DNA from 2 places in the Paenibacillus sp. HJGM_3 genome. Region 2 is predicted to be linked to the other one. Evidence: riboswitches for the same ligand, from Rfam matches in the RefSeq annotation. Region 2 holds a riboswitch; the other holds the start of a gene.
The links. A riboswitch is a leader RNA that binds a small molecule or an ion and turns the genes downstream of it on or off. The one in region 2 is predicted to bind cobalamin.

Region 1: linked by a shared signal. The riboswitch ahead of ACI5FR_RS22740 (ABC transporter substrate-binding protein) and the one ahead of nrdI (class Ib ribonucleoside-diphosphate reductase assembly flavoprotein NrdI) in region 2 are both predicted to bind cobalamin.

The regions. Positions count from the first base shown of each region.
Region 1 covers NZ_JBJGED010000022.1:125,406-140,561, forward strand. Annotated here, with positions in the region: gene ACI5FR_RS22670 (GerAB/ArcD/ProY family transporter) at 1-295, shown strand, start outside; gene ACI5FR_RS22675 (spore germination protein) at 292-1,767, shown strand; gene ACI5FR_RS22680 (Ger(x)C family spore germination protein) at 1,773-2,924, shown strand; gene ACI5FR_RS22685 (Lrp/AsnC family transcriptional regulator) at 3,070-3,561, shown strand; gene ACI5FR_RS22690 (aminotransferase class I/II-fold pyridoxal phosphate-dependent enzyme) at 3,624-4,790, shown strand; gene ACI5FR_RS22695 (aspartyl-phosphate phosphatase Spo0E family protein) at 4,986-5,255, shown strand; gene ACI5FR_RS22700 (hypothetical protein) at 5,445-5,951, shown strand; gene ACI5FR_RS22705 (sensor histidine kinase) at 6,020-7,090, opposite strand; gene ACI5FR_RS22710 (response regulator transcription factor) at 7,087-7,758, opposite strand; gene ACI5FR_RS22715 (ABC transporter ATP-binding protein) at 7,975-8,742, shown strand; gene ACI5FR_RS22720 (FtsX-like permease family protein) at 8,729-10,678, shown strand; gene ACI5FR_RS22725 (hypothetical protein) at 10,731-10,886, opposite strand; gene ACI5FR_RS22730 (hypothetical protein) at 10,928-11,104, opposite strand; gene ACI5FR_RS22735 (DUF6254 family protein) at 11,312-11,416, opposite strand; cobalamin riboswitch at 11,570-11,776, shown strand; gene ACI5FR_RS22740 (ABC transporter substrate-binding protein) at 12,000-12,995, shown strand; gene ACI5FR_RS22745 (FecCD family ABC transporter permease) at 12,998-14,035, shown strand; gene ACI5FR_RS22750 (heme ABC transporter ATP-binding protein) at 14,048-14,824, shown strand; gene cobT (nicotinate-nucleotide--dimethylbenzimidazole phosphoribosyltransferase) at 15,083-15,156, shown strand, end outside.
Region 2 covers NZ_JBJGED010000021.1:24,178-39,333, forward strand. Annotated here, with positions in the region: gene ACI5FR_RS21670 (PAS domain S-box protein) at 1-127, opposite strand, end outside; gene ACI5FR_RS21675 (alpha/beta hydrolase family protein) at 305-1,132, opposite strand; gene ACI5FR_RS21680 (Gfo/Idh/MocA family protein) at 1,423-2,412, opposite strand; gene ACI5FR_RS21685 (Gfo/Idh/MocA family protein) at 2,409-3,410, opposite strand; gene ACI5FR_RS21690 (neutral/alkaline non-lysosomal ceramidase N-terminal domain-containing protein) at 3,407-4,717, opposite strand; gene ACI5FR_RS21695 (helix-turn-helix transcriptional regulator) at 4,930-5,817, shown strand; gene nrdF (class 1b ribonucleoside-diphosphate reductase subunit beta) at 5,814-6,776, opposite strand; gene nrdE (class 1b ribonucleoside-diphosphate reductase subunit alpha) at 6,803-8,887, opposite strand; gene nrdI (class Ib ribonucleoside-diphosphate reductase assembly flavoprotein NrdI) at 8,874-9,239, opposite strand; cobalamin riboswitch at 9,463-9,665, opposite strand; gene ACI5FR_RS21715 (type 2 periplasmic-binding domain-containing protein) at 9,778-11,421, opposite strand; gene ACI5FR_RS21720 (type 2 periplasmic-binding domain-containing protein) at 11,810-13,453, opposite strand; gene ACI5FR_RS21725 (GDSL-type esterase/lipase family protein) at 13,688-14,800, opposite strand; gene ACI5FR_RS21730 (hypothetical protein) at 14,984-15,156, shown strand, end outside.

The DNA.
Region 1 (15,156 bases), on a different contig from region 2:
TTTTTTCTCCATCTACCAATGGTTCTCGGGATCGTTCGTTCGCATTTCGCTTATGTTGGCGCTCATTGTGGATCTCATGGGCATTGAACGGCCACGAAGCAAAACGTTTTTTTTGATCGGGCTTTCCTTGCTGACCACGGCGGTCGCGTTAATTCCAATCAGCGATATGACCTTTTTGCGTCAATTGACTACCTGGTATTTTCCGTCGTCGCTTGGCTGGAATCTGTTCGTCACATTGCTGCTCCTCATCCTGGCGTTCCTGCCCGGTAAGCGAAAGGAGGTCAAGACCGGATGAGAGATATAACGCTTCCCGAATTCAATGAACAGGCACTGCGCAATATGTTCGCCAATTCGGCCGATGTCGTCATTGAATCATACGTTTATGGCCGTGAGGACAACCCTATACCGGTCCTGCTTATGTACTGCGAGGGATTGGCCGATGCGAAGCGCATCAACGAGCAGGTGCTTCCCCATCTCCATGCGATGCTGGAACGGCTGGCCGTCTTCGATTCCGACAGCTTGAACCAAAGCAAGACGCTGCAGCTTCATCCGATGGCGGGTCCGAATCTGATGGAATCGATCATGCTTAGGGTGTATGGTGGGGAACTGGTCCTCTTCTTCACCGAGGCGGGGCTGGTGTATGCCTTAAACCTCGCCAATCCCCCCAACCGCACTCCGGAAGAATCCAGCACGGAAGTGTCCGTTAAAGGACCGCGCGACGCGTTCACGGAAGATGTGACCAGCAATGTGGCTCTGATCCGCAAACGGATGAAAACCTCTTCCCTATGCTGTGAGAAATTCGTGATCGGCGAGCGCAGCCATACGACCGTCGCGATGCTGTACATCGAGGATATTGCGCAGCCCGAGGTCGTAGAAGAAGCCAGACGAAGGCTGACCGTCTTGGACGTCGACGGCTTGCTAAGCAGCGCGCAGCTGGAGGAAGCGATGGCCGACCGAGCATTCTCCTTGTTTCCACTAATCGGCTACGTCGGCCGGCCCGATTATGTGGCCGACAGTTTGTTAAGAGGCCGGTTTGCCGTTCTCGTGGACGGATCGCCGATGGCGGTGATGGCGCCTACCAATCTGTTGGAAATTCTCAAGTCGCCGGAAGACGTGCATCTGCCTTTCTATTATGTGGCGTTGGAACGGGTACTGCGCTTGTTCGGCATGTGCGTCGCCCTGTTCCTTCCGGGGTTCTGGATCGCGGTGTCGGGCTTCAATCTGGACCAAATTCCGTTTCCACTGCTCGCAACGATCTCTTCCGCCCGAATCGGGCTTCCGTTATCCGGTCCGATGGACTTCTTCCTTATGCTCGTCCTGTTCGAGCTGTTCCGAGAAGCGGGTTTGCGGCTGCCCAAGGCGGTCGGTCAGACGGTTGCGGTCGTGGGCGGCCTGATCATAGGGGATGCCGCGATCAGTGCGGGCATTACGGGTCCCGTCACCCTTGTTGTCGCCGCCCTCTCCACGATGTCCATGTTCACCTTGATCAGCCAATCGCTTGCCGGGAGCATTACTGTCCTGCGGTTCCTCATCCTGGTCGTCTGCTTCATGTTCGGGATGTATGGGTTCATGTTATCCGTCGTCGGGCTCGCGCTGTACTTGTCTACGCTCGAATCGTTCGGGGTCCCGTATCTCACTCCCTTGTCTCCGCCCAAATTCCGAGAAATGGCGGCTGGCGTGTTGGCCATCCCTTGGAAGAAGCAAAAGCGGCGGCCTTCCTTCCTACATCCGGAGGACCCCACACGGAAAGGCGGGGAATCCCATTGAAGCGCATGGTGCGCCTGCTGGCGATCCTGTTCCCGCTACTGCTCGTCCTTAGCGGATGTTGGGACTTGAAGTCGATTGCGAATACGGATTATTTCACGGCACTCGGGTTCGATTACAAGGACGACCAGTATGTGATATACGCCCAAATGCTCGATTTCTCCAAAGTGGCCAAACAGGAAGGAGGCAAGCCTAGCCGGGCCGGGGGCGTCTGGACCGGGCGTGCGGAGGGGAGGACGATGTCGGACGCGATCGACAGCCTGTTCAAGACGGCCCAACAGAGAGTGTTTTATGGCCACATCTCTGCCATCGTGTTCACGGAGAATGCCCTGAAGCACGGCATTCACTCCTATTTGGACGGGCTCATCCGGTTCAGGGAGACTCGCTACACGCAATGGGTGTACGGAACGAAGGAGCCGATAGATCAAGTGTTCTCCGTGACGCCCTTCTTCAACCTCTCGCCGCTCGCTTCCATTCTGCATACACCGATCGAGACGTATATCCAGCAGTCCGACATCCGCCCCCTGCGGTTGTTCAAAGTTGTAACCGAGCTGCGGGAGCCCGGACAAACGCTGCTTCTCCCTTCCCTCGAAATTGTGGAGGATCAGTGGAAAAAAGACGAACGCGCGGACCCGAAGCTCGCCACGGGAGGCGTCTTCGCGATCAAAGACGGGAGCTTGCAAGGGTGGCTCGATTACAAGAAGCTGGTGGGCGTGCGCTGGGTCGAGCAAAGCTCGGTACACGCTTCCGTGACCATCGAGCAAAATGGCAAACCGGCAGCGAACATCTCCATCCGAAACATGAAGGCCAAGATAGTGCCCCATGCGAACGGCAACAAGGCGGGTTTCTCCATTCGGTTCACATGTAAAGCCGCCATTAACGCGCTCCTGCAGCCGATCGACGAGGAATCGATCAGACAGGAGACGGCCCGGGAAATTCGCACCCAGCTGGAGCAAACGTTCCAAGCCGGGAAGAAGCAATCGATCGATGTTTACACACTGGAGCACGTCCTGTACCATGACGCCTTTCCGGCCTGGAGCCGGCTGACCTCGAACGGCAGTATGCCGCTGCGTGACTACTCGCTCGATTCCGTGGAGATCGAGGTCAAGCTTGTCCATTCGGGTATGTTCAAGAATAAGGAAGAAGGGCGGCAATATTGACAACCCTTGGGGCGTGGCGAAGCGCCCCTTTCTCTTTATGGGGTTTCCCTTTGCATGGAACTGGGTTTGATGTATGATGGAGGATATCGCCTCAACTTGCAAGGCGCGCCGTATTCGATCTTTAGAGAATGGGGAGGGTGACCGGATGAACGAATTGAAGCATAAAATTCTGGAGCTGCTCAAGGAGGATGCCCGTCGCGGCGTCGATATCATCGCCACGATGCTGGACGTTTCTCAACAGGCGGTCATGGATTCGATCGACGAGATGGAAGCGGATCACGTGATCGTGAAGTACGCGACGATCGTCAATTGGAGCAAGGTCGACGAGGAGAAGGTGACGGCGCTGATCGAAGTCCAGATTACGCCGGAACGGGGCCGAGGGTTCGATGCGATCGCCGAGCGGGTGTATCTGTACCCGGAGGTGAAGTCCGTCTACCTCATGTCCGGCGCGTACGACCTGTTGGTCGAGGTAGAAGGCAAGAATTTGAAGGAAGTCGCCGCGTTCGTCTCCAACAAGCTGTCGCCGATCGAGAGCGTTCTGTCGACGAAGACGCATTTCATCCTTAAAAAATACAAGCAGGACGGCATCATCTTCGAGGAACACGTCGATGATCACCGGATGCAGATTTCACCATAAAGGAAGCGATGGCCATGATCAATCAGGACGAACTGCGGCCGGGAACGGCTGCTTCCAAGTCGATGAGCGACTATTTGTCGCCGGTTGTCCGCGATATTCCTCCATCGGGGATCCGCAAATTTTTTGATCTCGTGAGCGGGAGCAAGGACATTATCTCTCTAGGGGTGGGCGAGCCCGACTTCGTCACGCCGTGGCGCATCCGCGAAGCCTGCGTGTATTCGCTCGACCGGGGGCGTACCGCCTATACGCCGAACGCCGGGATGCCGGAGCTGCGCGAAGCGATCGCGGAGTACCTGCACCGTCAATTCGCCGTCGCCTATGAGCCGAAGGACGAGATTATCGTCACGATCGGCGGCAGCGAAGCGATCGACCTGGCCCTGCGCGCACTGATCTCCCCCGGGGACGAGATCCTGGTGCCGGAGCCGTGCTACATCTCCTATTCGCCGATTACGACGATCACCGGAGGTGTCCCGGTCGGCATCGAGACGTTCGCGAAGGACGATTTCAAGCTGACGGCCGAGTCCCTCCGCGCCAAGATCACGCCGAAGTCCAAGGTGCTCATCCTGTGCTACCCGAGCAACCCGACCGGCGGTATCATGACGCGCGAGGATTGGGTGCCAATCGCGAAGGTCGTCGAGGAGAACGATCTGATCGTCATCTCCGACGAGATCTATGCCGAGCTCACGTACGGCTCGAAGCATGTCAGCTTCGCTTCCTTACCGGGCATGAAGGACCGGACCATCCTCGTGAGCGGCTTCTCCAAGGCGTTCGCCATGACCGGCTGGCGGATGGGCTATGCGTGCGGCCACCGAGAGCTGATCGCCGCTATGCTCAAGATTCATCAGTACACGGTCATGTGCGCGCCCGTCATGGGGCAAGTGGCCGCCTACGCGGCGCTGACCAGCGGCATGGAAGAGATGGAGCGCATGGTTGAGGCTTATAACCAGCGGCGCCGGCTTGTCGTCCGGGGCTTTCGCGAGATCGGCCTGGAGTGCCATGAGCCGAAAGGCGCGTTTTATGCGTTCCCGTCTGTCGAATCGACAGGCTTGACCTCGGAGGAATTTTGTCAGCGGCTGTTGTATGAAGGCAAGGTCGCGGCGGTTCCCGGACACGTATTCGGACAAGGCGGAGAAGGCTACATCCGTTGTTCTTATGCGACTTCTACGTCTCAGCTGACCGAAGCGCTCGACCGCATCGGAAGCTTCGTCGACAAAATCAGAGTGGGATAACTGGCGAATTTTGCAATGGATAGTACATTAGGCACTCCCTCAATCGGGCAAATTCTGGTATATTGGACTTAGCTGCACGTCAGCTTGCCCGGGGCCCCCGCAAAGGTAAAGGAAAATGCTGCGTATGTACACGTCGCTTTGTGGGGTTTCTTCACGATCTTTGTCTAAAAGATTGAAGCGGGAGGAGGGATTTCTATGTATTATGAAACAAACATGGTTCGGTTATCCCAGCCCACGCTAGTCCGGGAGCCTTCCCAGCCGATTCGATGGTCGTACCAGGTGAAGAAGTTGGCCTCCAAGCCCGCGGAGCCGGAACGCAGATCGCTCGAAGAAGAAATTGTCGATCTGCGCAGGTCCATGGAGCAGGCGTTCATGGAGAATCAGTCCCTGACCGCTGAGATTGTCGTCGAGATCAGCCGGAAGCTGGATGAGAAAATCAACGAATACATGCGCCAGTCCAAGTAGACCGCGCTGCTCAGCACGAACCCATGCCCGTTTTCGCTTGCCGGCGAAGACGGGCTTTTATTGTTGCATTCGGCCGCTGCGGTGGAAGATTCCTCACGTTTTCCCGCCGGTGTCCGATATGATATGATAGGGTTGATAGTTGGAAGAGAGAGATTCAACCGGAGACGAGCCTGAGGGGAGAAACGGATCATGTGGAAGAAAAAAATTTCGCTTGCCCTTGTACTGATGATGGTCGTAGGCCTGCTGGCCGGCTGTGGCGGACCGAAATCGGACGTGCCGGTATTCGTCATGTTTCCCGAGAATTCGCCGTTTAACAAAAGCGAGGAGATGGAAGCGTCCCTCAAGGAGAAGGTGGGCGAGCAGCCTACCGTGGAAGTATTCGTCAGCCCGATGTTCAATATGGACAAGCTGATCGTAGAGCTGGCGGCCGGAGAGAACGGACTGTTCGTCGTGCCGAAGCAGCAGTTCGACGCGTTCGCGAGCCAGGAGGGCTACATCAGCCTGGACGATACGTTCAAGAAGGCGGATTACCCGGCCGGGGTGTACAAGGATGTGCTGTACGGCGTGCCGGTCACGAACACGAAGTGGCTGAAGGATCTCGGCTACAAGGGCGGCGAAGTCATGGCGTTCGTCCCGTTCCGTGCGAAGGACAAGGAGAAATCGAAGCAAGTGTTGAAGGCGATTATGGAGAAATAGCAGGCGCCTGCCTATAGGGTCACCGTCTCGGGAATCGGGGCGGTGGCCCGTTTGGTTTCACGGCGGCATTACGAATCCGCCCTGGTATAGAGCGTGCGGATTTTCGGAAAATGGACGGTAACCCGCGTATAGACGCCCTCCTGCGACTCGATCGAGAGGTCGTGCCCTAGCTTGAGCGCCATTTGCTTGGCCAAGTACAGTCCCATCCCCGTCGACTTGGCGTGGGTGCGTCCATTGGACCCGGTGAAGCCTTTGTCGAACACGCGGTGCAGGTCCTGAGGCGCAATGCCGATCCCGGTATCCTGCACGATCAGCCTCCGCTCCCGGGCGTCTTCCTCGAAGCGGACGGAGAGCTCGCCGCCTGCTTCCGTATATTTGACCCCGTTCGAGAGGAGCTGGTCGAGGATATACCCGAGCCATTTGGCGTCGCTGTAGACACGCTTCGGCTCCTCCTCCATCCGGAACCGGATGCGCTTGGTGATGAACAGCTTGGCCGCCTTCTTCACACTCTCTTTCACGATGGACCCTAGCTCGATCTCCGTGATCAGATAATCTCTCGAGAACGAGTCGATGCGGGAGTAGTAGAGTGCTTGTTCGACGTAATGGTCGATCTTGTCCAGCTCGTCTTCGAGCTTGTCCACGATATAGTCGACCGACTTGCCCCCGCTGTGCAGCAGGACGAGCCGGCTGGCGGCGATCGGGAGCTTGACTTCATGAATCCAGGACATAATAAAATCTTGATGGCTGCGCTTCTCCTGCATCAGCTGGCCGAGCTTCTCCGCATGATCGCGCTGAAGCTGGTTCAGCAGCTCGAGGTATACCGCTTGACCGGCGGTCTGCGGTTCCGGCAGGGCAGGGATGACGGTCGCAGCCGTGCCGGCACCTGCGGCGGGGGGATGGGTCAAATGTCGGATTACCGCTTCCAGCTCCCGATAGAACGGCCGCCGGTAGAAGTAGCCCGCCGCGAGATAGACGATGGCGGCGAACAAGACGCCCGCGTTCGCATACGCGATGTTGCTAAGCGTTGCGGACGATTCCCGGGTGCCGCTCACGTACATGAGCAGCGATTCGAACATCAGAACCAACATCGTAAAGAGGAGAAAGAACCGCTTGTCCCATACATAACGATAGAAGCTCATGGAATGATATACCCTTGTCCTTTCCGTGTCTCGATGAAGCCGAGCTTGCCGAGCTCGTCCATCTTTTTGCGCAGCCGGGTCATATTGACGGTGAGCGTATTGTCGTCAACGAAGCTCTCGTCCTCCCAGAGGCTGCGCATGAGCTTATCCCGGCTGACGATCGTACCGTGCTGGCGCAGCAGGATGCCCAATATTTTGAACTCGTTCTTCGTCAGCTCGATCTTCTGTTCCCCGCACAAGGCGGTGCCGTCCCGCAAATTCAGCACGACGCCGTTATGCTCCAGCACGTCGGAGCTGATCTCCATGTACGAGTAGGCGCGCCGGAGCAAGGCGTTGATCTTGGCCATCAGCACGTCGGGATAGAACGGCTTCTGGATGTAATCGTCGCCACCCATGTTCATCGCCATGATCATATCCATCGGGGTCGTCCGCGAGGAGACGAAGATCATCGGCACTTGAGACAATTGACGGATTTGCCGGCACCAATAGAACCCGTCGAAGGCGGGCAAGTTCACATCCATCAGCACGAGCTGCGGCTCTTCCCTCACGAACGTCTGCAGCACCTGCTCGAAGTCTTGGGCCAGCACAGGGGTGAAGCCCCATTTCTGTACGGTTTCGCCGACCAGTTCGGCAATGGTGCGCTCGTCTTCCACGATCATGATTTTCATCCGTCATGTCCTCCTATCGGCCGGAGTCCGGATCCGATTAGCATTGGCGTGATGCTCCTATTGTAAACGATATCCGGGGCGGGCAGGTTACAATGTTGTAAGGTTGCCGCCGTAACTTGTAAGCCTGTTCAATGGCCGGCCTGCAGGTGAGAAGGTACGATAGAGCCAGAACGAAGGCATGTAGGAACTTCGGCCAACGATGGGGAGGGCTGTACGATGAAATCGATAGTAGAAGCAAGGAATCTGCGAAAAGTATATGGGACGAAAGGCAACGTCGTCACCGCGTTGGAGGAGATCGACCTGACCGTGCGCGAAGGAGAATTCGTCGGCATTATGGGGCCGTCCGGCTCCGGCAAGACGACGCTGCTGAACGTGCTCGCCACGATCGATCAGGCCACGTCCGGGGAGATCGCCATCGACGGAGCGAGCATCCTCGACATGAAGGAAGAAGCGCTTGCCGAGTTCCGCCGGGAGAAGCTCGGCTTCCTGTTCCAGGATTACAACCTGCTCGACACCCTGACGGTTCGGGAGAACATCATGCTGCCGCTCGCCCTCGCGAAGCGCGAGCCGGGCGATATCGATCGCCGCGTCCAGGCGCTGGCCGAGCGCTTCGGCATCGGGGCCGTTCTGGAGCAGTATCCGTACCAAATCTCGGGCGGCCAGAAGCAGCGGACCGCGGCTTGCCGGGCGATAATCACGAAGCCGAGCCTGCTGCTCGCCGATGAGCCTACGGGCGCGCTGGATTCGAAATCGGCGACGGAGCTGCTCGAGTGCTTGAAGGACTTGAACATGCGCGACCGGGCGACAATTCTGATGGTGACGCACGACGCCTTCGCCGCGAGCTATTGCGGACGGGTGATGTTCATCAAGGACGGCCGCATGTTCACCGAGCTCGCGAGGGGCAATGCGGCCCGGACACAATTTTACAAGCAGGTGCTCGATGTGCTGATCGTGCTTGGGGGTGGGACGAGTGACGCTGTTTAGTCTTGCGCGCAAAAACATACTCGGCAATATCAAAAACTACCTGATCTACTTTTTCTCGCTTATTTTCAGCGTCGTGATCTATTTTACGTTCGTCTCGCTGCGGTACAGCGGAGACATAGCCGCCAGCACGATGCCGGCCAACGTCGTCCGCTCCATTTTCCTGCAAGCTTCGCTCCTGCTCCTCCTGTTCGTCGTCGTGTTCGTCTGGTACTCGAACGCCTTCTTCACTCGCAAGCGCAAGAAGGAGGTCGGCCTATACGCGCTGCTGGGCATGCGGAAGAAAACGATCGGGCGGATGCTTTTCTACGAGAACGTCATCATGGGCGCGATCGCCATCGTGGCGGGTATCGTACTGGGAGCATTTTCGTCCAAGCTGTTCACGATGATTCTGCTGAAGGTTATGGGGATAGAGGGGCACGTGAGCTTCAGGATCTCGCCCCATGCGATCGCCAATACCGTACTCGTGTTCGCGGTCATTCAGCTCTTGACGTCGATCAACAGCTACCGGCTCATCTATAGGTTCAAGCTGATTCAGCTGTTCCAGGCGGACAAGGAGGGGGAGCAGGAGCCCAAAGCCAAATTCGTCACGGCCGTCCTAGCCGTGCTGTTCATCGGGTTTGCCTACTGGATCTCAGGTCGGGATATTCAGTCCAATGCCGAATTTACAACGAATATTGTCCTTTTGCTAGCGACCCTAATCGTGGGCACGTTCCTGCTGTTCCGATCTCTTACGATCTACGTGCTGAAGCGGGCGCGCGGCCACAAGCCGCTGTACTACAAGGGCATGAACCTTGTCAGCATCTCTCAGTTGCTGTACAGGATGAACGGCAACGCCCGGACACTCGCCATGGTGACCTTGCTCAGCACGCTCACGATGCTGCTTAGCGGCGCCAGCTTCAGCGAGTTCTACAGCAACAAGATTACCCAGGAGCGGAAGGCTCCGTTCAGCTACATGCATTTATCCCAGGGTGAAGCCTTCGATGCACAGGTCGAACGGATCATTCGCAGCGATACATCCCATCCGGTGGTGGCCCAAGTGGACGTTCCGGTCGTGAAGACAAAAGGTGCGTTCTCGGACCCGACTATGCTGCCGAGCCGCTATTACGAGGTCGACGAACGTCCGCTCAACTTCCTCTCAGTGAGCACCTACAATCGCTTGCAGCAAGCTCTTGGTAAAAGCAGGATGCTCGCACCGCCTGCCGAGTGGGAACTAATCGCCATCCGGCCTATGTACACCGGCTTCACAAACCGCGACTTTCAGGGCAAGACGCTGCAGCCAGAGTTGCCGGGAGGCAGTCTGACCCTAACGTTCGGGGATTTGACGGAGGACCGGGTTATCAACTGGAAGTTCCCGGACTTTTACTTCGTGGTGAACGATGCACGGTTCGCCGAGATGGCGAAGCAGGTGCCGCCTGTGGTATACCGGGCCTATGAGGTCCAGGACGAGTCTCAGGCCGAAGCGACCGGCGAGCAATTGATGCGCATGCCGGAGGCGGACAAGGCGCAGCTGTCCTCCTACGCCACATTCTACAAGGCAGGGCTTGAGAGCGCCGGTCTCGACATGTTCATCTTCGCTTTCCTCGGCCTCGTCTTTCTGGCCGCGACGGGCAGCGTCATCTACTTCAAGCAGCTGACCGATGCGCATGCCGAGAAGGACCGGTACGCCATCCTGCGCAAGATCGGCGTGAGCCGCCGGGCGATACACGGTTCGATCGCTAAGCAGACGCTGTTCGTGTTCGCGCTGCCGCTCCTCGTCGGCCTGACACACAGCATCGTGCTGATGTCTCGGCTCACGACCGTGCTCAGCGGGCTGATCGATGTGAACCTGACGGTACCAATCGTCACATCGCTCTCGCTGTATGCGCTCATCTATGCCGTCTACTATGGCTTGACCGTTCACTCGTTCAATCGGATCGTGAACGGGCGGGCTGCCTAAACGAAGTAAAGCCCGTCCGGAGGGTGAAGTCCCGGACGGGCTTGGGCCGTTATTATTGCGGACGGATGCGGACGACGCCAATGTCGACAGCGTTGATGGCGAATGCATTGCCCCCTTGGTTGATGGAGGCGCTGGCGGACTGCTTCGTCTTGATTTTCGTATTGCCTTTCCCCCATTTTTGCACATTGTTTTTTTTAGAGCGCGGCATAGTGGTCACCCCCTTTCAAGCGCGATGGAGAGAGGGGATTGCTAGCGACGACGACGGCGATTACGCAGCACTTCTTTGAGAATTTTAACGTTCAAGGCGTTACTCGCTAAGGCATTCCCGCTCTCCGTTTTGGCCGTAGCCGATTGCTGAATTTTGATGACGAGGAACTTGTTCTTGCCGATCCGGAAGCGAAATGTCTTAAAATGAGTCCGGTTCATCGTTCACCCTCCTTGTCCGTCGACTTCCCTAGTATTCTATGAAAGCGGAGGATTAGTAGACACGGCGAGTCGGCTATGCAGGCAACCCAAAATACCCCGTACTTTGCGGCGACCCTGTGATTATTAAATTCTGATTTGATAAAAAAGCCGGGGAGCCGTAAGCTCCGCCGGCCGTAAAGCAATCATGCCTCATGAGCGGCTAGGCGTCTACTCTTCGGAGAGCTCCTTCAGGGATTTCACTTTCCCGTGGGGATGTTGAGTTTGCTTGCGCATCTTCACCAAATTCTCTCGGCGTGCTTTGGACGTCGTCACTGGGACATTCCCCTTTCGCTATGAAGTGGTTGCTCGTTTGTAGGATGTCACGTCCTGGCTTATTTTAGTCGCCGCCGGCGGACTCTATCTCCACACTTGCCAGATTCAGGGGCATGCACTATAATTCATAGCGTGGAAGCTTAGTCAAACGAATACTTGGAATACCTGCCAGGTGCCGCGCATGTCCGGATGCATATTCAACCGGAGATCGGGGTTAAAAGGGAAGTCGGTGAGAATCCGACACGGTCCCGCCACTGTAAGCTAGGGATGTTCCTCACAAGGCCACTGTCCGTCCGGATGGGAAGGCGAGGAAGATCGGAACCTACAAGTCAGGAGACCTGCCTGGATAGGGAAAAGCACATGGAATCCTTCGAGGAAAAGGACCGGCTGAATCAGGAGCAGGAATGCTAGTGTTGCATTTGCGCCTCACGGCGCGAGGCAAGACGTCTCCCTTGATTTGCTGAACCTCTGTCCGACCGGATAGAGGTTTTTGTATTTTGTATTTCCTATCATGCTTTTTTGTCCATGGCGATTCGGTAGACCAAGCTCTCAACTATAAAGGCAAGAATGGGGAGCGAGAAGGATGAAGAAAACACGGTATCTGGTATTGGCGGCGGCGCTGCTGATGGGTCTGGCTGCAGGCTGCGGGGACAAGGGAGGGGCGCCGACCGGTGTGCAGGACCCGGCAAAGGCTGCCGCAACGCCGAACGCCTCGGCGACTGCGACGCCGACGGCTACGGCAAGTGCTAACAGTAAGAAGACGGTATATCCGCTGACTGTCAAGGACGCTTCGGGCAAAGAAGTGACGTTCGCCAAAGCCCCGGAGCGGATCGTCTCGCTCTCGCCGAGCGAGACCGAAGTGCTGTTCGCCCTGGGCCTGGGCAGCAAAATCGTAGGCGTCACCGACTACGACGACTACCCGGCGGAAGCAAAGACAAAGCCGAAGATGGGCAACCTGCAGGGCAATTCCGAAGCGATTCTAGCGGCCAATCCCGACATCGTGTTTGCCGGCCTGTCGCTCAACAAAAAATCGGTCGAGAAGCTGACCGAGCTCAAGATGAACTTGTTCTCGGTAGAGCCGAAGACGGTGGATCAGGCGATCGAGCGCATTGCGCTGTACGGCCGCATTACCGATACGCAGGAGCAAGCGGACAAAGTGATTGCCCAGATGAAGGCCGAGAAGCAAAAGGTCGTCGATGCGGTCAAAGGGCTGAAGGACGACCAAAAGAAGAAGGTGTACATCGAGTTCTCCCCGGGCTGGACGGTCGGCAAAGGGGAGTTCATGGACGATCTCATCACGATCGCGGGCGGGGTGAACGTAGCCTCCGACTTGACCGGCTGGAAGCAGATCAGCGAGGAGAAAATCATCCAGTCGAACCCGGACGTCATTCTGTTCGCGAAGGGCGTGCCCGATCTGGAGAAGACGATCCGCGGCCGCAGCGGCTGGGACAAAATCAGCGCAATTGCGAACAACCGGGTGGCCGGGTTGGACGACAACCTGCTGTCGCGTCCGGGTCCGCGCATCACGCAAGGCCTCTATGAAATCGCCAAGGCCATTTATCCCGATCTGGTGAAATAAACATGAAGAAAAAGCTGTTGGGTTGGGGAGGAGCAGGCATGCTTCTCCTTGTTCTCTCTCTGGTGATCAGCTTGTCGATGGGCTCGGCACGGCTGCCGATCAGCGACGTATGGCTCATTCTGCTGCATCATATACCGGTACTAGGAGACTGGGTGCATCCGACTTGGCCGGACTCTTCCGAGCAAATCGTGCTGAAGGTCCGTTTCCCTCGCATTATGCTCGGCATTCTGGTGGGCGCGGCGCTGTCCCTGGCCGGGGCGGGCTATCAGGGTGTGCTTCGCAACCCGCTGGCCGATCCGTATACGCTGGGCGTCGCTTCGGGAGCATCCGTGGGGGCGGCATTCCTGATTTTATTCGGCCTGCAGTTTGCGCTCTTCGGGCAATGGACGGTGCCGATGGTGGCGTTCGTGACCGGCTTGGTCAGCCTGTGGATCGTGTTCCGGCTGGCCAATTTCAACGGCAAATTCCAGCTGGAGACGATTATTTTATCCGGCGTCGTCGTGTCCGCCTTCCTCGGGGCGATCGTGTCGTTCATGGTGTCGATGTCGAACCGGGTGGTGAACGAGATCCTGTTCTGGCTGATGGGCAGCTTGGCGCTGAGAGGCTGGAAGTTTACGGGGGTCGTACTGCCGTACTTGATCTTAGGATTCATCGTCCTGGTTATGTATTCCCGGTCGCTGAACTTGTTCGCCTTGGGCGAAAGGCAGGCGGCGCATCTGGGGGTGCCGGTGGAGCGGACGAAGAAGATCATTCTGATCTTCTCCACGCTGCTGACGGCGGCCGCCGTCTCGGTGTCCGGGGTGATCGGGTTCGTCGGGCTCATCACGCCGCATCTCGTCCGGCTCCTCGTCGGTCCGGATTATCGGCTCATTATTCCGCTGTCCATGATCGCGGGCGGCATCTATGTGCTGTGGGCGGATACGATCGCGCGGATGGCGCTTAGTCCTACGGAAATCCCGCTCGGAGTGGTCACGGCGTTCCTGGGCGCGCCGTTCTTCGCCTATTTGCTGAGCAAGCACAAGAAAACGCTGAGAGGCTGAGGAGGGAGCGTCATGATCACCGTACAACGGGCAACCAAATCGTTCGACCGGCAGCTTATTCTGAGGGATGTCGGGTTCACGGTCGGCCGAGGCGAGCTGTTCGGCATCATCGGGCCGAACGGGAGCGGGAAGTCGACGCTGCTGAAGCTGCTGTCGGGCCTGGAAGCGGCCGATTCCGGCACCGTGGAGCTCGACGGGCGCGCGGTTCATGCGTATTCGCGCAAGGAGCTGGCGCGTTGGGTCGCCGTGCTGCAGCAGGACGCGCTGCCGCCGATCGGCTTCACCGTACGCGACGTGGTCGAGATGGGCCGCTTCCCGTTCCAGAACTGGCTCGGCGAGGAGCGGGAGGATACCGCGTCGCTGGTCGATGCGATTATGGCGAAGCTGAGCCTAGACGCTCTAGCGGAGCGGACGCTGGAGCATCTGAGCGGCGGCGAGCGGCAGCGCGTGGCGCTGGCCAAGGTGATGGCGCAGCAGCCGAAGCTGCTCCTGCTCGACGAGCCGACGACGTACCTCGACATCGGCTACCAGCTGCAGATGATGGACGCTGTCCGCCGTTGGCAGCGGGAAGCCGACCTCACGGTCGTGGCGGTGCTGCACGACTTGAACCTGGCGGCGCAATATTGCGACCGGCTGCTCGTGCTGCACGGCGGCGCCGTCGCGCAGGTCGGCACGCCGGTCGAGGTGATGCGCCGCGAGCTGATCGCCGACGTCTACGGGACGGAGCCGATCATCCTGGCGCATCCGGTGAGCGGGGCGCCGCAGATTATGCTGCAGCCCTCGGGGTAGGTGCGAGGTCTCTTCAATGGGACGAAATAGATGGAAAAATATCCTTTATGGATAAGGAACATCGGGTTTCGCATGCCATAGAGGAAAAATGTTCAGTTATTGCTTCTATTTTTTGTGGAAATGGATTCCTCAGAGCTATTAGGATCGGGGGTTACAGAGATGGATCAAGGGGAACGAACGAGTGAGGCTCGATCGCGAGGAGAGAAGGAGCGGCTGGTGGCGGAGGCGATCGGGCGCATCGGACCGATCGATGCCGCGATGGTGCAAGCCGCCGGCGAGCGGCTCGATCAGCTGACGAAGCCGCCGGGCAGCCTTGGGCGGCTCGAGGAGAT
Region 2 (15,156 bases):
TTTCGCACAGTGCCGTATTGACCGCTATCCAATTTCCGTGTATATCGATCCATCCGGCTGCCACAATGGACATTTGAACGAACGATTTGAAAATTTCACGTTCGTTTGCTAAGGATACAAGCTCCAACCTTCCCGCCCCCCGAAGTCGTCGCGTGTGAAAGTTCACATAGGCTTACATTTTCGCTATTTATATCTATAATCTTCTATAGATTAATCTAGGAATGCAAGACTTTTTTCTATATTTTCATATTTAAACAAAAATCGAGCTGCTTGAAACAAGCAGCTCGGCGTTGCGGCCAATCGTTTAGATCTCCCAATTTCCCCATTCCTGCTTTTGCCGTTCCCGGTCTTCCAGCCATTGCATCGTCTTAGCGTATAGCTCGGCTTTGCTGTTGCCGTCGGAATACGTATGGTTGGCTTGAAAGATCCACTCCAAATCGCACTGCCCCTCCGTACGCATCCAGAACACCTTCTGGTAGATGGAGCTGTAGTCCGGCGGAATCGTATCGTCCGATGTGCCATGCACGACGAGCACGTCTCCGGCAAACTTGCGTACTTGAGCAAGCGGTTGATGCGTCTTGAGCGATTCGAAAAATTCGGGCTGGAGGCTATAGCCGAGGTAATCGGCGGCGCCCTTCTGGACCGACTCGTCAAATGTCGACTGTCCGACGATCCGGACGATATCATTGAACGGATGGGCGACCGCGGACCAGAGCACAAGCGACTTCACTCGCTTGTCCTGGGCGGCCGTCAGGAGCGCCGCCGCACCGCCCAGACTGTGGCCGATCAGGATCAGCCGATTCGGGTCCACATAATCCACGTCGAGCAAGTAGTCCAGCACCGTACGCGTCTGCTCGATCATGGCCGTCAACCCGCCCGCTCCATAATCGCCCGTGCTCTCTCCACAGCCGGCGTAATCGAATCGGACGACGACGTACCCGGCGCGGCTGAACTGGCGGGCGGCATTCACGAACAGCCGATCGACGCCGATCCGATTGCCGACGAAGCCGTGGCACAGAACGACGGTGGCGCAGCGCTCCAAGGGAATCCCCCCTCGGCCTTCGCGGTTCGGGTAATGGATCGTCGCGCGCAGCTCGTCGTTTTTATAAGGGATCGTGATCGTATGCTCCATGTGGGAAACCTCCAGCTGTTTTTATCATATAACATCAGAATTAATAAGTTTTGAGCGAAGCTCAAAAATTCTGATGTTTCAAGAAAAGCTACCGCTAAAGCACGAATGCACTTCCTCGAATGGCTTCGATCAGAAAACTTTTCTTATAATTCCTATAAGATTACTATGCTTTAAAAGCATCGTATCATTCCGGCCGTCTCCTGTCAATGCTCTCCAATTTTCATTTTTTTATGAGTTTTCCTTGGCCTGTACAAGAGAAGCAGCCTTCCGGGATCCGGAAGGCTGTTTCGTTATAGGTTGACCCGCACCGGGCGTCCTTGTTTGGCCGATTCATAAGCGGCGATGGCGACCGCCGCGGATTTTAGGCCGTCTTCCCCGCTGATCGGCACCGGCACGCCGGCTCGCAGCGCCCTCACGAAATCGCGCACGAGCGGTCCGTCCATACCGTCGCCCCAGAACATGCGGGCGGTCTTGCCGCTCTCGCTGTAGTACGCCTCGTTCGCTTGAGCGAATCCGTCGAGGCTGATCACGCCCTTGGTGCCGATGATCTCCATCGTGACGTCGGCCCGGCCGTACCCGGCAGGCCGCGACCAGCTGGGATCGAGGATTCCCAGCACGCCGTTCGCGAACTTCACGTGAATCATGCCGGCGTCGTCGATCCCCAAGTTCTCGTGGAACAGCTCTCCGACTTCCGCATACACTTCCTCCGGCTCCGTGTTCAGGAACCAGTTCATCAAGTCCATCACGTGCACCGTGTGGTCGAGCACCGCTCCGCCTCCGGACAGCGCCGGATCGATGAACCAGCGTCCGGGCATCCGCCCGCGGTTCGTCCCCTTGATCGCGACGATGTCGCCGATCGCTCCGTCCTCGACGGCGGACTTCGCGTCCAGGACAGCCGCCAGGTAGCGGCAGGGGAACGCCGTCATCAGTTGCACGCCGTGCTCGCGGCACACCTCGATCATCCCGCGCATCTGCTCGGTTGAGACGCCAAGCGGCTTCTCGCACAGCACATGCTTGCCGGCACGCGCCGCATCGGCCGTGAACCGGCCGTGCTCGGCATTCTCCGAGCAAATCACGACCGCATCGATCGGCTCTGCCAGCAGCCTATCGTGATCGTCATAGTAGGGAAGTCCCCACTCTTCCACATGCGGGGCCACCCGCTCGTACACTGGGTCGTACAGACCGACCACCTGAACGTCGTCCAGCTTCATCAGCTCTCGTAAGTAGCTGTTCCCATGGGAATGGGCGAAACTGATCATTCCAATCCGCAGCTTCTTCATCGGGACACCTCCTCTAGCTTGCCGTCGAGCCGGACCGGCCGGCCGGTGCGCAGCGATTCGACGGCGGCGCACGCCAGCGTCACCGCCATCACCCCGTCATGCGCGTTGACGAGCGGCTCGTTACCCGTCTGCACGCAGTCAAGGAAATGCTCCAGCTGGACCTGGAACGGGTCCTTCAGCGCCGGCCGATTCGGGAACCCGACGCCCCTCAGCCGGAACGCGTCCGGGTCCGAGCGTTGAATGACGAGCGAACGGGTCTGCGTGCTGTCGTAGCGCAGCAGCCCTTGCGAACCGGCGAGCTCCACCTGGGTCAGGAACGGCCCCGGGTAGCCCCAGTACGCCTCCACATTCGCGATGGCCCCGTTCACGAAGCGGAGCGTGACCGACGCGTATTCGACCCCTTCCGCTTGCCGGCCGGAGGCGAAGACGCTCTTCACCTCGCCGATCGTCCAGCGGAGGAAGTCCAGATCGTGGATCATCAGATCGAGGATAATGCCGCCGCTTAGCGCCTTGTCCACGTACCAGCTGCCGGCGGGCGGGCATTTGCTGGCCCGCTTCGCATGGCTCACGCCAATCCGACCGATCGTACCGGCCGCCGCCTGCTGCCGGAGCTGGGCGTATTCCGGGAAGAAGCGCAGCACATGGGCCGCGAACAGCCGTACCCCGCTCCGCTCGCATGCCTCCTGCATGAGGCGGGCATCCTCAGGATTCAACGCGAGCGGCTTCTCGCAGATGATGTGCTTGCCTTGCGCTGCGGCGAGCAGCACGACTTCCTTGTGCAGATGTGTCGGCAGCGTCACACAGACGACTTCAGCATCCGTAGCCGCCAGCAGCTCCTCGTACGACGTGTACGGGGTTGCCCCATAACGGGAGGCACACTCCTGCAGCGCTCCCTCCGAACGGTTGCTGATCGCCACGAGCTCCGCCTCCGGCATCAGCTCGAACCGCTCCATGTACATCTTGCCCATTGTACCGCATCCGATGACGGCCACTTTCATTGGGCTTCCCCCTTTCCAATATTTCCTGCAAGCTGTTGCAGCGCCTCGCGTACCGGAGCTTCGATCTCCGGGAGGAGCCGGGACGGCATGTGGAAGTAGTACGTCGACGAGTCCGATTCGTAGCTATCCGTGCGAAGCTGATAAGCGAGAGGTACATAGCCGATCATGCCGTTGGAATACCCCATCGGCAGTACGTCGGCGTTCATCGCCTTCACGTACAGCCCATACTCGACGACGACCTCGGCGTTCATCGCCAGGAAGCTCAAGCCTTCGGCCACGTCTATCCGGACGAATTCCATCGTAAGCGTGGTGTCCCGGCGGTCGAATTGCTGCAGCATCGTTTGCGCCCACTCGTCGTGGGGCGATCCGGCTCGCTCGGCAAGCGCCTGCAGTTCCTCGCGTCCGGCGAGCGGTCTCAGCTGCAGCGGAATGGCCAGGCGCATGCTTGAGAACGGCGTCACGGCCAGCCGCTTCAGCGGCCGCTTCAGGACGCCAATGACGGAATCCGCCAGCCGCTCGCCGAAGTACGCCACCTTCTCCCGCGGCGTGGAAGCGGACGGATCGGCCGATTCCGTGTATACATTAATATCCGCGCAGCAGCCCTGCAGGAACAGGCAGACCGACCCGTCCAGCTCGCGCTCCAACCGCTCCATCGCATGTCCCGTGAATTCCGAGGACACCACGTTCTCATTCGTCGTCACGGGATGGCATGCATAGTGCACCATCAGCGCCTTCACCGAACCGTCGGTCCGGGCGAAGCGGATCACATTCACCTCATGATCGGCGATCCCGTCCGGGAATGCGCCCCCGACCACGCCTCCGTCGGCATATTTTCTCCGCTGCACCCCATTGCGGCACTCGCCCGACCCGCGCTCGACGGTCACCGGCTCCAGGCCGGCGAGAGCAGCTTCGACGGCCGTGTACAGCTGCCGCTCGAGCGCCTCGACGTAACCCGGATCCGGCGCGCCGAGCAGCCGATGGAACCGGAAGCTCGTCTGCGGGCCGGAATGGCTGTGGGTAGCGTTCAGGATGATACGCTCCGCGCTCAGGCCGAAGCGGGCCTGCAGCGTCTCCCGGATCGTCTCCATCCGGTCGGTCCCCCACCAGAGTAAGTCGGCAGACACGATGAGCACCGGCTCCCCCACCCGTTGGTCCGCGGCGTCGGCCTGCTGCAGGACGGCCGCGCGCAAATACAGGGATGTGTGTATCGCTTCATAAGGCTTATTCTCGCGGACGGCGAACCCGGCAAGCGGGATCGGCCGGTCCGGGGTAATATCGAATTTGGTACAGCCCAACAGCAGCTTCATCCGATTCGTTCCTCCCTGTCGTCTCTCGCAATCTCCTCTTCATACTAAACGACAAGAAGCTTGATTGCATGCCAATTATGCCGGGATGTGTGCCAAATTTTACAGACCCCTCCCGCTCCGCAGGAAAAGCCCGAACGGCTATTCATCCCGCTCGGGCTCTGTGCTACAATGGGCGTATAAACCTATGTGAAAACGCTTCAGGAGGATGTCCGATGTCCACTTTCCCGATCTATGAAGACGCGCTACAGCTCCGCAATGTGACGGAGGGCATGTTCCCTTTCTATATCGGCATCCATACGATCGACAGCTATCCGGTGCACCATCACGAATTTGCCGAGATCGGCCTCGTGTTCCGGGGCAAAGGCCGGATGTTCATCAACGGGGTCAAGCACGAGTTCCAGCCCGGCACCCTGTTCATGCTGCTGCCTCATCAGATCCATAACTTCTCGAACGATACCGACAGTTCGCTCGAGCTCGTCTGCTGCATGTTCGATATCGGCATTCTGACCGACGCGCTTCTCGAGCCGGAACTGAGCAGCCTGCTGCTCCGGATCGGGGACGACCTCCATCCGCATCTGCAGTTGAACGAAGCGTTGTTCGCCTCCGCCAAATCGATGATCGACGAGCTTCACCGCGAGTTCCAAGGCCACGAGCTGGGACGCAACAGCATCATTCGCGCCAAGCTGGTCGAGGTGCTCCTGCTGTTCATCCGCGCGCATGCCGGCATATCCCGCCCGCAAAAGCCCCTTGCGCCGGAGAAGAAGAAGGAGACGTGGAAGCTGATTCAGTACGTGAACACGCATTATATGGAGGACGAATTGACACTAGAGCATCTGGCCGCCATGTTCCAGGTGAGCGTGCCGTATATAAGCCGTTCGTTCAAGGAGCTCGTCGGACAAAGCTTCCTCAGCTACGTGCACGCATTACGCATCCGCCGAGCTTCGAGCTTGCTCGCGTCCACCGAGATGACGGTGTCCGACATCGCCGCCGAGGTCGGATTCGAGTCGTTCCGGACGTTCTCCCGGGTGTTCAAGGAGCTGAAGGGCGTAACCCCGTCGGAATTCCGCCATACGATAAGCGGTTTACAGACGTTCTCCTAGCGGACGGACGGGAACTCGAAATCTTCATCACGGAGCGCTTCGACATGCAGCGTCCGGACGTAGCCGTTGCCCTTCTTCGAGAAGAAGTCATGCTGCTTCGTCCGGGTGCTGATACCGTTGAACACGATCGGGTTGACCGGCTCTTCCGGGAAGTGCGGATCCAGGCCCAGGTTCATAAACGCCTTGTTCGCGTTGTACCGGACGTACGCCAGCACTTCCTCCTTCAGCCCGATGCCTGCGTACAGCTCTTCCGTATAGGCGGCTTCATTGACGTACAGCTCGTCGAACAGCTCCATCAGTTCCCGAATCGCCGCCTCCCGCTCGCCAGGCGTGAGCTGCCGGTAAACCTCCTGAGCCAGCGTCCCTACATACAGCCCGTGGATGCTCTCATCCCGCAGGATCAAGTCGATGATTTCCCCGCTGCTCGTCATTTTCCCTTGCCCCGCCAAGTACAACGGGTAGAAGAACCCGCTGTAGAACAAAAAGCTCTCCAGAAGCACCGATGCCGCCATAGCGACATAGAGCGACTGTGGACCCGTGATGGCCGAGTAAGCCGAGGAGATGCGCTTCGCCTTCAGCTGCAGGCGCGGATGGCTCTCGACCCAGCGGAATAGGTCGTCGATCTTCTCCGCGGTCGCGAGCGTCGTGAAGATGCTGCTGTACGACTTGGCGTGAATCTGCTCCATCATGCCCATAAACGACAGCACCGCCTTGCGCTGCAGGCCGTCTACATGCTCCACGATGCGCGGCATCCCTACGCCGCCTTGCACGGTGTCGAGCAGCGTCAGGCCCCCGAGCACCTTCATATAGACGTCCTGCTCGACGGGGCTCAGCTCGATCCACGCCATTATATCATCGGACAGAGGAATTTCTTCATCCGTCCAGAATTGCATTACATTTTGCTGCCAGAAGGCCAGTGTGAAATCGTCGTCCGGCCGGTTCCAATTGACGGCTTGCATGCGCGCTCCTCCTTTGTCCTGCTGCCTTAAACGGCGCAGCTCGTGCATTCTTCCACCGAGAGATGCTTCGTGCGGGTGTAGTACAACGACTTGAGCCCCTTGTGAGCCGCATAAATGTACATGCGCGCCAAGTCCCGCGTAGAGACGCTGCTGTTGACGTGGAGGATCGTGGAGATGCCCTGGTCGACATGCTGGCTGATCTCGGCGATCAGGTCGATGATCTTGAACTGGTCCATGTTGTAAGCCGATTTGTAATAAAACACATTATTCGGGGCCAAATACGGCATCGGGTAGTACGTCGTAGCATTCGCATATGTACGCGTCTCGATGAGCTCCACCACCGGCATTACGCTCGACGTCGCGTTCTGGATGTAAGAGATGCTCTGGGTCGGCGCGATCGCCAGCCGATAAGCGTGGTACAAGCCGTGACACCGCACCTGCTCCTTCAGCTCCGCCCAATCGGCCGGAGTCGGAATGGCCATACCCTCGAACAGCGACGCCACCTTCTCCGTACGGGGGAGGTAGTCCTGCTCGACATACTTGGCGAAATAGACGCCGGACGCATACTCCGACCGCTCGAAATCCTGGAACGTAACCCCCCGTTCCCGGGCGATCTCCATGCTCTTCTCGAGCGAGTAGTAGTTCATCATCATGAAGAACGTGCGGACGAAATCCTTTGCTTCCTCGCTCTCGTACGCGATGCGGTTTTTGGCCAAAAAGCCGTTCAAATTCATCGCCCCGAGGCCGACCGAATGCAGCTCCTTGTTCGCTTTGCGGACACCGGGCGCGTTCTCGATCTGCGAGAAGTCGCTCACGGTCGTCAGAGCTTCCATCCCGACGTGCACGGATTCGCGGATCGCCCGGCGCTCCATGACGTTCACGATGTTGAGCGAAGCCAGATTGCAGCTGATGTCGCGGCGAATGTGATCCGGCTGGTCGTAGTCGGTGATCGTGGACGTTTCTTGCAGTTGGAAAATTTCGGTGCACAGGTTGGACATCTTCACATCGCCGATCGCCTTCAAGGCGTGAGCGCGGTTCGCATTCGACTTGTTCATCATGTACGGATAGCCGGACTCCAGCTGGATCGAAGCGATCTTCGTCAGCATGTCTCGCGCGCTCATCACCGTTTTCTTCAGCACCGCCGGATTGGCGAGCAGTTCCTCATACATCGAATCGATGTCCAAGTCGTCCAGGTGCTTCCCATAGGCCTGATAGACGGAATAGGAGCCGAACACCGTAAGCGGCTTGTTCTCGGCGGCGAGCCGGTACAGCTTGTCCGGTACGATAAGCCCGATGGACAGCGTCTTGATGCGCGACTTTTCATCGGCGTTAATTTTTTTGCAATCGAGAAACTCCAGCACGTCCCAGCCGAAAATGTTGTAGTACGCCGCTCCGGAGCCTTTGCGCTGCCCCATCTGATCCGCGTAAGAGAATGCGTCCTCGAGCAGCTTCAGAATCGGCATGATGCCTTTCGCCGCGCCCTCCACGCCCTTGATGGGCTCGCCGCGCCCGCGCAGCTTGGACAAGTTCACGGCGACCCCGCCGCCGATCTTCGACAGCTGCATGCACGTGCAGAGCACATAATTGATCGAGTTGAGCGAATCGTCCATCTCCAGCAGGAAGCAGCTTACCATCTCGCCTCTGCGGCTCTTGCCCGCATTCAAGAATGTCGGTGTCGCCGGCTGCAGCCGCTGCTCGATCATGGCGAGCGCGATCCGTTTGGCCAGCTCCGCGTCCCCGTGCCCAAGGAAGAGCGCCACGATGGCTACCCGGTCTTCATAGCGCTCGAGATACTGGCTTTTGTCGTCCGTCTTGAGGGCGTAGTCCTTGTAAAACTTCGAGACCGCCATATACGACTGGAACCGGAAGCCCGCCTCGTCGGTCAGCCGATAGACGGCCTCGACTTGCTCGTATGTATAGCGCTCATACACGTTCGTATAATAGTGATGCCGGATCAAGTAGTCGAGCTTCTCCCGTAAGGATGGGAACTTCATTCGCTTCGTCTCCACTTCCTCCAGGAAGGCGGCGGCCGCCTCGCGGTCTTTCTCCAAATCGTAAAACCCATCTTCGGTCCGCTGCATCAGCTGGTTGTTCAATTCAATGTGCCGCAACGCGGTTCAACCCCTCTCGAAATCGTTCTACATCGGTAGACGTGCCGGACAGCTCGAATTTATGAACGATCGGGACGCCGAACTGCTCGGCGATGGCGTCGGCGCTGCCGGCGAACGATGCGCCCCAATTGCGGTTCCCGCTGGCCGATACCCCCCTCAGATGGGCACGGTTGCGATTCAGGAAGTTCATCACTTGGGCTGGTACATGACCGAACCCGGTCGTATACGTCACCATGACGAACGGCTCCTCAACCTGCTGCGACTCGGAGTCGTGCAATTTAAGCACATCGAGGCCGAGCTTCCTCACGAAACGCTCCACATTCCCCGTTCGGGAGTCATAGACGATTAACATGGCGAGCTTCACTCCCTCTAGCAATCTAGTATTTCATGCGTGCCCGATGGGCGATATCGACATCAAAAAGGCGCATCCGGCCTCCCCCGAGAGAAAGCCAGACACGCCCCGCATCTGCACGATGAAGCCGTCCGAACCCGCCGCTGTCCAACCGGCAGCAGCCCGAACCCAAATTCGTCCTTGCAAGCTTGTCCGACACATCCCCTATCTCCCGTAGGTACCGTTGTGTCTTCATGCGTGGGCAGGTCTCCTGGCTCCAGATTCATCGCAACCTTCCGCCTTCCCAGCCTTATGGCCAGTGGCATATCGAAGGAGCTTCTCTGTTACAGTGGCGGGACCGCATCGGATTCGCTGTTGCTCTACCGAATTTCCCTATTAAGCCTTGGCAGCCGATCGCTGCCAGGCACCCATACATGTCCATATGTAGTTGTCGAACTTCAGATTATATCAAGATATTGATTCTGTCAACCGCCAAGAAGAAAATAAAAAGATAAAAAAACTCCCGGGTAATTAAACCCGGAAGCCGGTAACTCAACGATCAATCGGTTTTGAACGTGACCTTTTTGCCAAGCGCTGTAGAAATTTGCTCCGCGTATGCGTCGAAGATCGCTTTCGCTTTATACGTATCGAGCAGTTCTTGCAAGTATTTCGGCCAGTTGCTGGAGTCTTTCTCCTCGAACAATACTTTCACTTGCTTAGCACGCATTTGGGTGCGGTAAGAGCCGATATCAAGCCCTACAGGAGGAACTACGTTCGTTCCGAGCAAGTAGTATTTGTTCTTCTTCATGGTGGCGAGAATTTCGCGGTCATGATCGGTTTCGCGCGGGTCGATGATTTGGATGCCGATTTGGTTGGATGGATCCTTCACGTTGTAGCTGAATACACTGCTCCAAATTTCCGTAAAGTTACCGTTGTCGCCGATGTCCTTCTTGATCGCATCCGGAATCAGAGTAACCTTGTTGCCTTCTTTCTTGTAATGCACGTTTTCTTTCCCGAAGTTGGTGAGCAGGTACCCTTCCGGCGTTGCAAGGTAATCGAGAATCTCGATGGTGCGCTCAATTTTTTTAGGATCCGCTTTTGCGTTGAACAGGAACGGTACGCCTGGCAGCGGCTCGTAGCTGACCGGCACGTCGCCCGCGATATGGAACGCCGCGAATTCGGCTTTTTGGTTGCCGGTTACTTCGCGCGTCTTTTTCTGAACGCTGTTGTTCGTATTGTCGAAGGCAATGTCGCGGACCGCCGAGTAGAAAATGCCGGCCTTGCCTTGTTGAATCTTCGTTAACTGCTCCCCGGATTTGTTCAGGAACCAGTCGGGATCGACCACCTTCATATCGAGCAGCTTGCGGATATCGTCCAGTACCTTGGCGGTGCGGACGTTCGTGCCGCTATCGATGAAATTGTTGTCTTTATCCACATAGAAGCTCGCAGGGACCAAGCCGTTCTTCACCCATTCCGGGAAGTCCCCGGTGATGGACGTTCCGGCGCCGGCAGTAGTGAACCCATACGTATCGTTCTTGCCGTTGCCGTCAGGATCGTTGAACGTAAACGCCTTCATGACCGCGACCATTTCGTCGTAGTTTGTCGGCACTTTCAGCTTGAGGCTAGGATCTTTCGCATTCAGCGCATCGATCCAGTCTTTCCGAACATAATAAGAGAAGTAGGCGTTTTTCTCGAAAGGTACAGGAGCGCGCATGAACTTGCCGCCGACTTGGTAACGCTTCATCTCCGTGTCGGTAACCCACTTGAAGTAGTTCGGCATCTTGGCCGGCGTCACATAATTCGTCATATCCATGAGAGCGCCGTCTGTGACGTACTTGGTCGTAGCGGTGCCCTCAGCCTGGAACATGTCAGGCGCGCTGCCCGAAGCAAGCAGCGTATTCAGCTTCTGCGTAAATTCCGGACCCATAGCCATATAGTCCAGCTTAATTTCTACGTTGAACTTTTCTTCTAGCGTCTTCTTGATAAAATCTTTATCCCCGGATGGAAGGCTGGAGTTGTTCGTCGGCGTACCGACCATCCAGCTGAGGGTCAGCTTTTCTTTGGTCGGGGCCGCAGATTTGGCCGGGCTGGAAGAGTTGCCTGGAGTAGGCGTCGCGGAGCCTGTATCCGATTTGCCGCAAGCGCTAAGAATGAGTGCCGATGCCATCGTTAATACTACGACTTGATTGAACCGCTTTTTCAACAAGATGACCTCCCTGGGATTCAAAATGTTTGATTTTTGTTTGTCTGTTCATACTGTGCACCTTTACTAGAAACCGCTTACAATCAATACCTATTATGTTGGAATATAAGCGACACCTCCAGCCGTAATTTATGGAAATACCACTGTATAACAATTTAGCGGATCTGTATTTTACATGTATAGAATTTATAAAAGTATATCCTGTACCTATCCTGTATGTAACTATAATATAGCATAAAGGTTTGTCTAGGCAACTACCTTTTTTACTATCTAAATCCTCCCTTCTCCGATATTAAGAGCAAGGGAGAATCTATAGTTATGGATTGGGTGATTCTTGTAATTAAAAAGCCCCCGGGTGTTAAAACCCGGGAGCCGTATTCGTGGAATATCAATCTGTTTTGAACGTAACCTTTTTGCCAAGAGCTGTGGAGATTTGCTCCGCGTATGCGTCGAAGATCGCTTTCGCTTTATACGTATCGAGCAATTCTTGCAGATATTTCGGCCAGTTGCTGGAATCTTTCTCTTCGAACAGCACTTTGACTTGCTTAGCCCGCATCTGAGTCCGGTATGAGCCGATATCCAGGCCTACAGGAGGTACGACGTTCGTACCGAGCAAGTAGTATTTGTTTTTCTTCATGGAAGCAAGGATAGCGCGGTCATGGTCCGTTTCGCGAGGATCTACGATTTGCAATCCGATCGTGTTGGAAGGATCCTTGACATTATAGCTGAATACGCCGCCCCATATTTCGGTGAAGTTGCCGTTGTCGCTGATGTCCTTCTTAATCGCGTCCGGGATAAGCGTGATTTTATTGCCTTCCTTCTTGTAGTGCACGTTCTCCTTACCGAAGTTGGCGAGCAGATAGCCTTCCGGGCTAGCCAGCCAGTCTAGGATCTCGATCGTACGTTCCACTTTTTTCGGATCCGCTTTGGCGTTGAACAGGAACGGTACGCCTGGGAGCGGCTCATAGGTGACCGGAACGTCGCCCGCAATATGGAAAGCGGCGAACTCGGCTTTTTGGTTACCCGTAGTTTCGCGAGTCTTTTTCTGGACGCTGTTGCTCGTGTTGTCGAAGGCTATGTCACGGACGGTGGAATAGAATATCCCCGCTTTTCCTTGCTGAATCTTCGTGAATTGATCACCTGATTTGTTCAGGAACCAATCGGGATCGACGACTTTCAAATCCAGCGTTTTGCGGATATCCTCCAGAACCTTGGCGGTTCGGAGGTTCGTGCCGCTGTCGATGAAGTTGTTGTCCTTGTCGACATAAAAGCCCGCCGGCACCATGCCGTTCTTCACCCACTCAGGAAAGTCGCCCGGGATGGACGTCCCTGCCCCGGCGGTCGTGAACCCGTACGTATCGTTTTTGCCGTTACCGTCCGGATCGTTGAAAGTGAAAGCCTTCATGACCGCGAGCATTTCGTCATAGTTCGTCGGCACCTTCAGCTTGAGGTTCGGATCCTTCGCGTTCAACGCATCGATCCAGTCTTTCCTTACATAATAAGAGATGTACCAGTTCTTTTCAAAAGGCACCGGAGCGCGCATGAACTTGCCGCCGACCTGATACCGCTTCATCTCCGTATCGGTAACCCATTTAAAATAGTTGGGCATTTTGGCCGGCGTTACGTAATTGGTCAGATCCAGGACTGCGCCATCATTTACGTATTTAGACGTTGCGGTGCCTTCCGCATGGAACATATCAGGCGCAGTGCCCGACGCGAGAAGCGTATTCAGCTTCGTGGTGAATTCCGGACCCATGGCCATGTAATCCAACTTGATCTCGACGTTGAATTTTTCTTCGATGGCTTTCTTAACGAAGTCCTTGTCCCCGGAAGGGAGGCTGGAGTTGTTCGTAGGCGTACCGACCATCCAGTTCAATGTGAGCTTTTCTTTGGTAGGGGCCGCAGATTTGGCCGGACTGGATGAATTGCCTGGAGTAGGCGTCGCGGAGCCCGTATCCGATTTGCCGCAGGCGCTAAGAATGAGTGCCGATGCCATCGTCAATACGACGACTTGATTGAACCGCTTTTTCAACAAGATGACCTCCCTGAGATTCAAAATGTTTGATAGTGTCTGTCTGTTCATGCTGTGCACATTCATTAGAAATCGCTTACAATCATTACGTGTTATGTTGGAATATAAGCGACACCTCCAGCCGTAGTGTATGGAAATAACGATATACGAATAATTCTATTGTTACATGTATAAATCCTGTATGTAACTAATATAGCATAAGTATTTGTCTACGCAACCACCTTTTTTCTGCCTCTATGGCCTCCAATCTCCGAGCACTGCTCTCGCCTTGGAAAACCCGGTAAAATCCGCGTTTCTATCATGCGTGCGGAGCACTTGCAATTCTAGCAAATTACCGGTTCCGTCCGAGAGGAGCGGCACATATTGAATGGCCGAATCGGCGGAAGCGATCTCGCCTGTATGGCCGTCGCTCTGCTCTGCCGGGTCCGCGTAATCGCACCGGATGGCATACCGCACTTCTTGCGGCCGGCTGTATCCCGGCATCGGGTCGATTCCATCTACGACCGACTCCAGCTGGATCCCTTGCAGGTAGATCGGCAATCCGTGCCATTGAGCCGCATAGTGGTGCGCCAGCGACTGGAAGCCGCTTCTGGACGGATGTACGTCGTCTACGAATAAGCCCGGATGGACCCCGATCCCCCGTTCGCGATCGAGCGACCACTCGTAGAAATCGACGACCGTCGCTCCATAAGCGGGCAACTGCTCGCTCATCCAGGCGTTCAGACGGCGAATCTGGTCGCGCCAGGCCGGCGTAGCCGCATTATGGTCGCCCATATTGGAGAAGATGCAGAGGATGCCGTGCTCCTTGGCGCTCTGAGCCATCTGGATCCAGTAACGCTGGATGAAGCCATCGTCCCGATTCTGGAATACGTCGTTGATGCCCGCCACGATGAATACCGCATAAGGCTTGCGAGACAGCGTCCGTACGCCTCTTCCGTCTCCCAGCTCAATCGTGTCCGCCAGCACGTCCCGGCGCCACCTGGCCCAGATCTCGTCGGTCCGCTGGCCGCCGATGCCGTGATTGTACCAATGCAGGCCGGTAATGGCGCCCAGCTCGTACGACAGCTGACCCGGGACGTTCCGGTGGTGCGGGCTGAAGCCAGGCGCCCCGTCCACTTGCATCCGGCTGCGCGTCTGCGGCGAGCCCGCGCTTATGCTGTCCCCGATTACGACGCCGAACGGCAGGTGAAACCGGAATGTGGCCGACTCGGCTGAGCTTGTCCGCAAGGGCTCTACCCAGCAGGCGGATCGCTCGGCGACCGCGCTGATCAAGCCGTTCGGCTGGTTGATCGTGCCGTGCGTCGGAGGGTTCTGTTGCTCTCCTTGCATAGTGACGAGCTTGCGCATGGAATCGACTCCCCTTCTACTGAACAATGATTTCGTAGATTGTACTATATTATCTTTCGTCTTGTGTGCCGGATTTGTGAAGGGACAAGTCAATTTTTGACTGCCCTTGATAAGAAAGTTATGGTAATCCGACTATTTTTTTGATACGGTAAATGGGTTCTAGTTCTATTCGGGAGGTAGCACGTGGAAAAGAAATGGTTTACGTTCGGTCATATTCCGGCGATTCATCTCGTCACATTATTGTTTTATACCGGGCTCATTCCGATCGTTTACAAGGCAACCGCATTCGGAAAATCGACTTCCCTTCATCATACGATAATGAAGACGGTTCCGGATGGCCGCGGCATGTATACGGG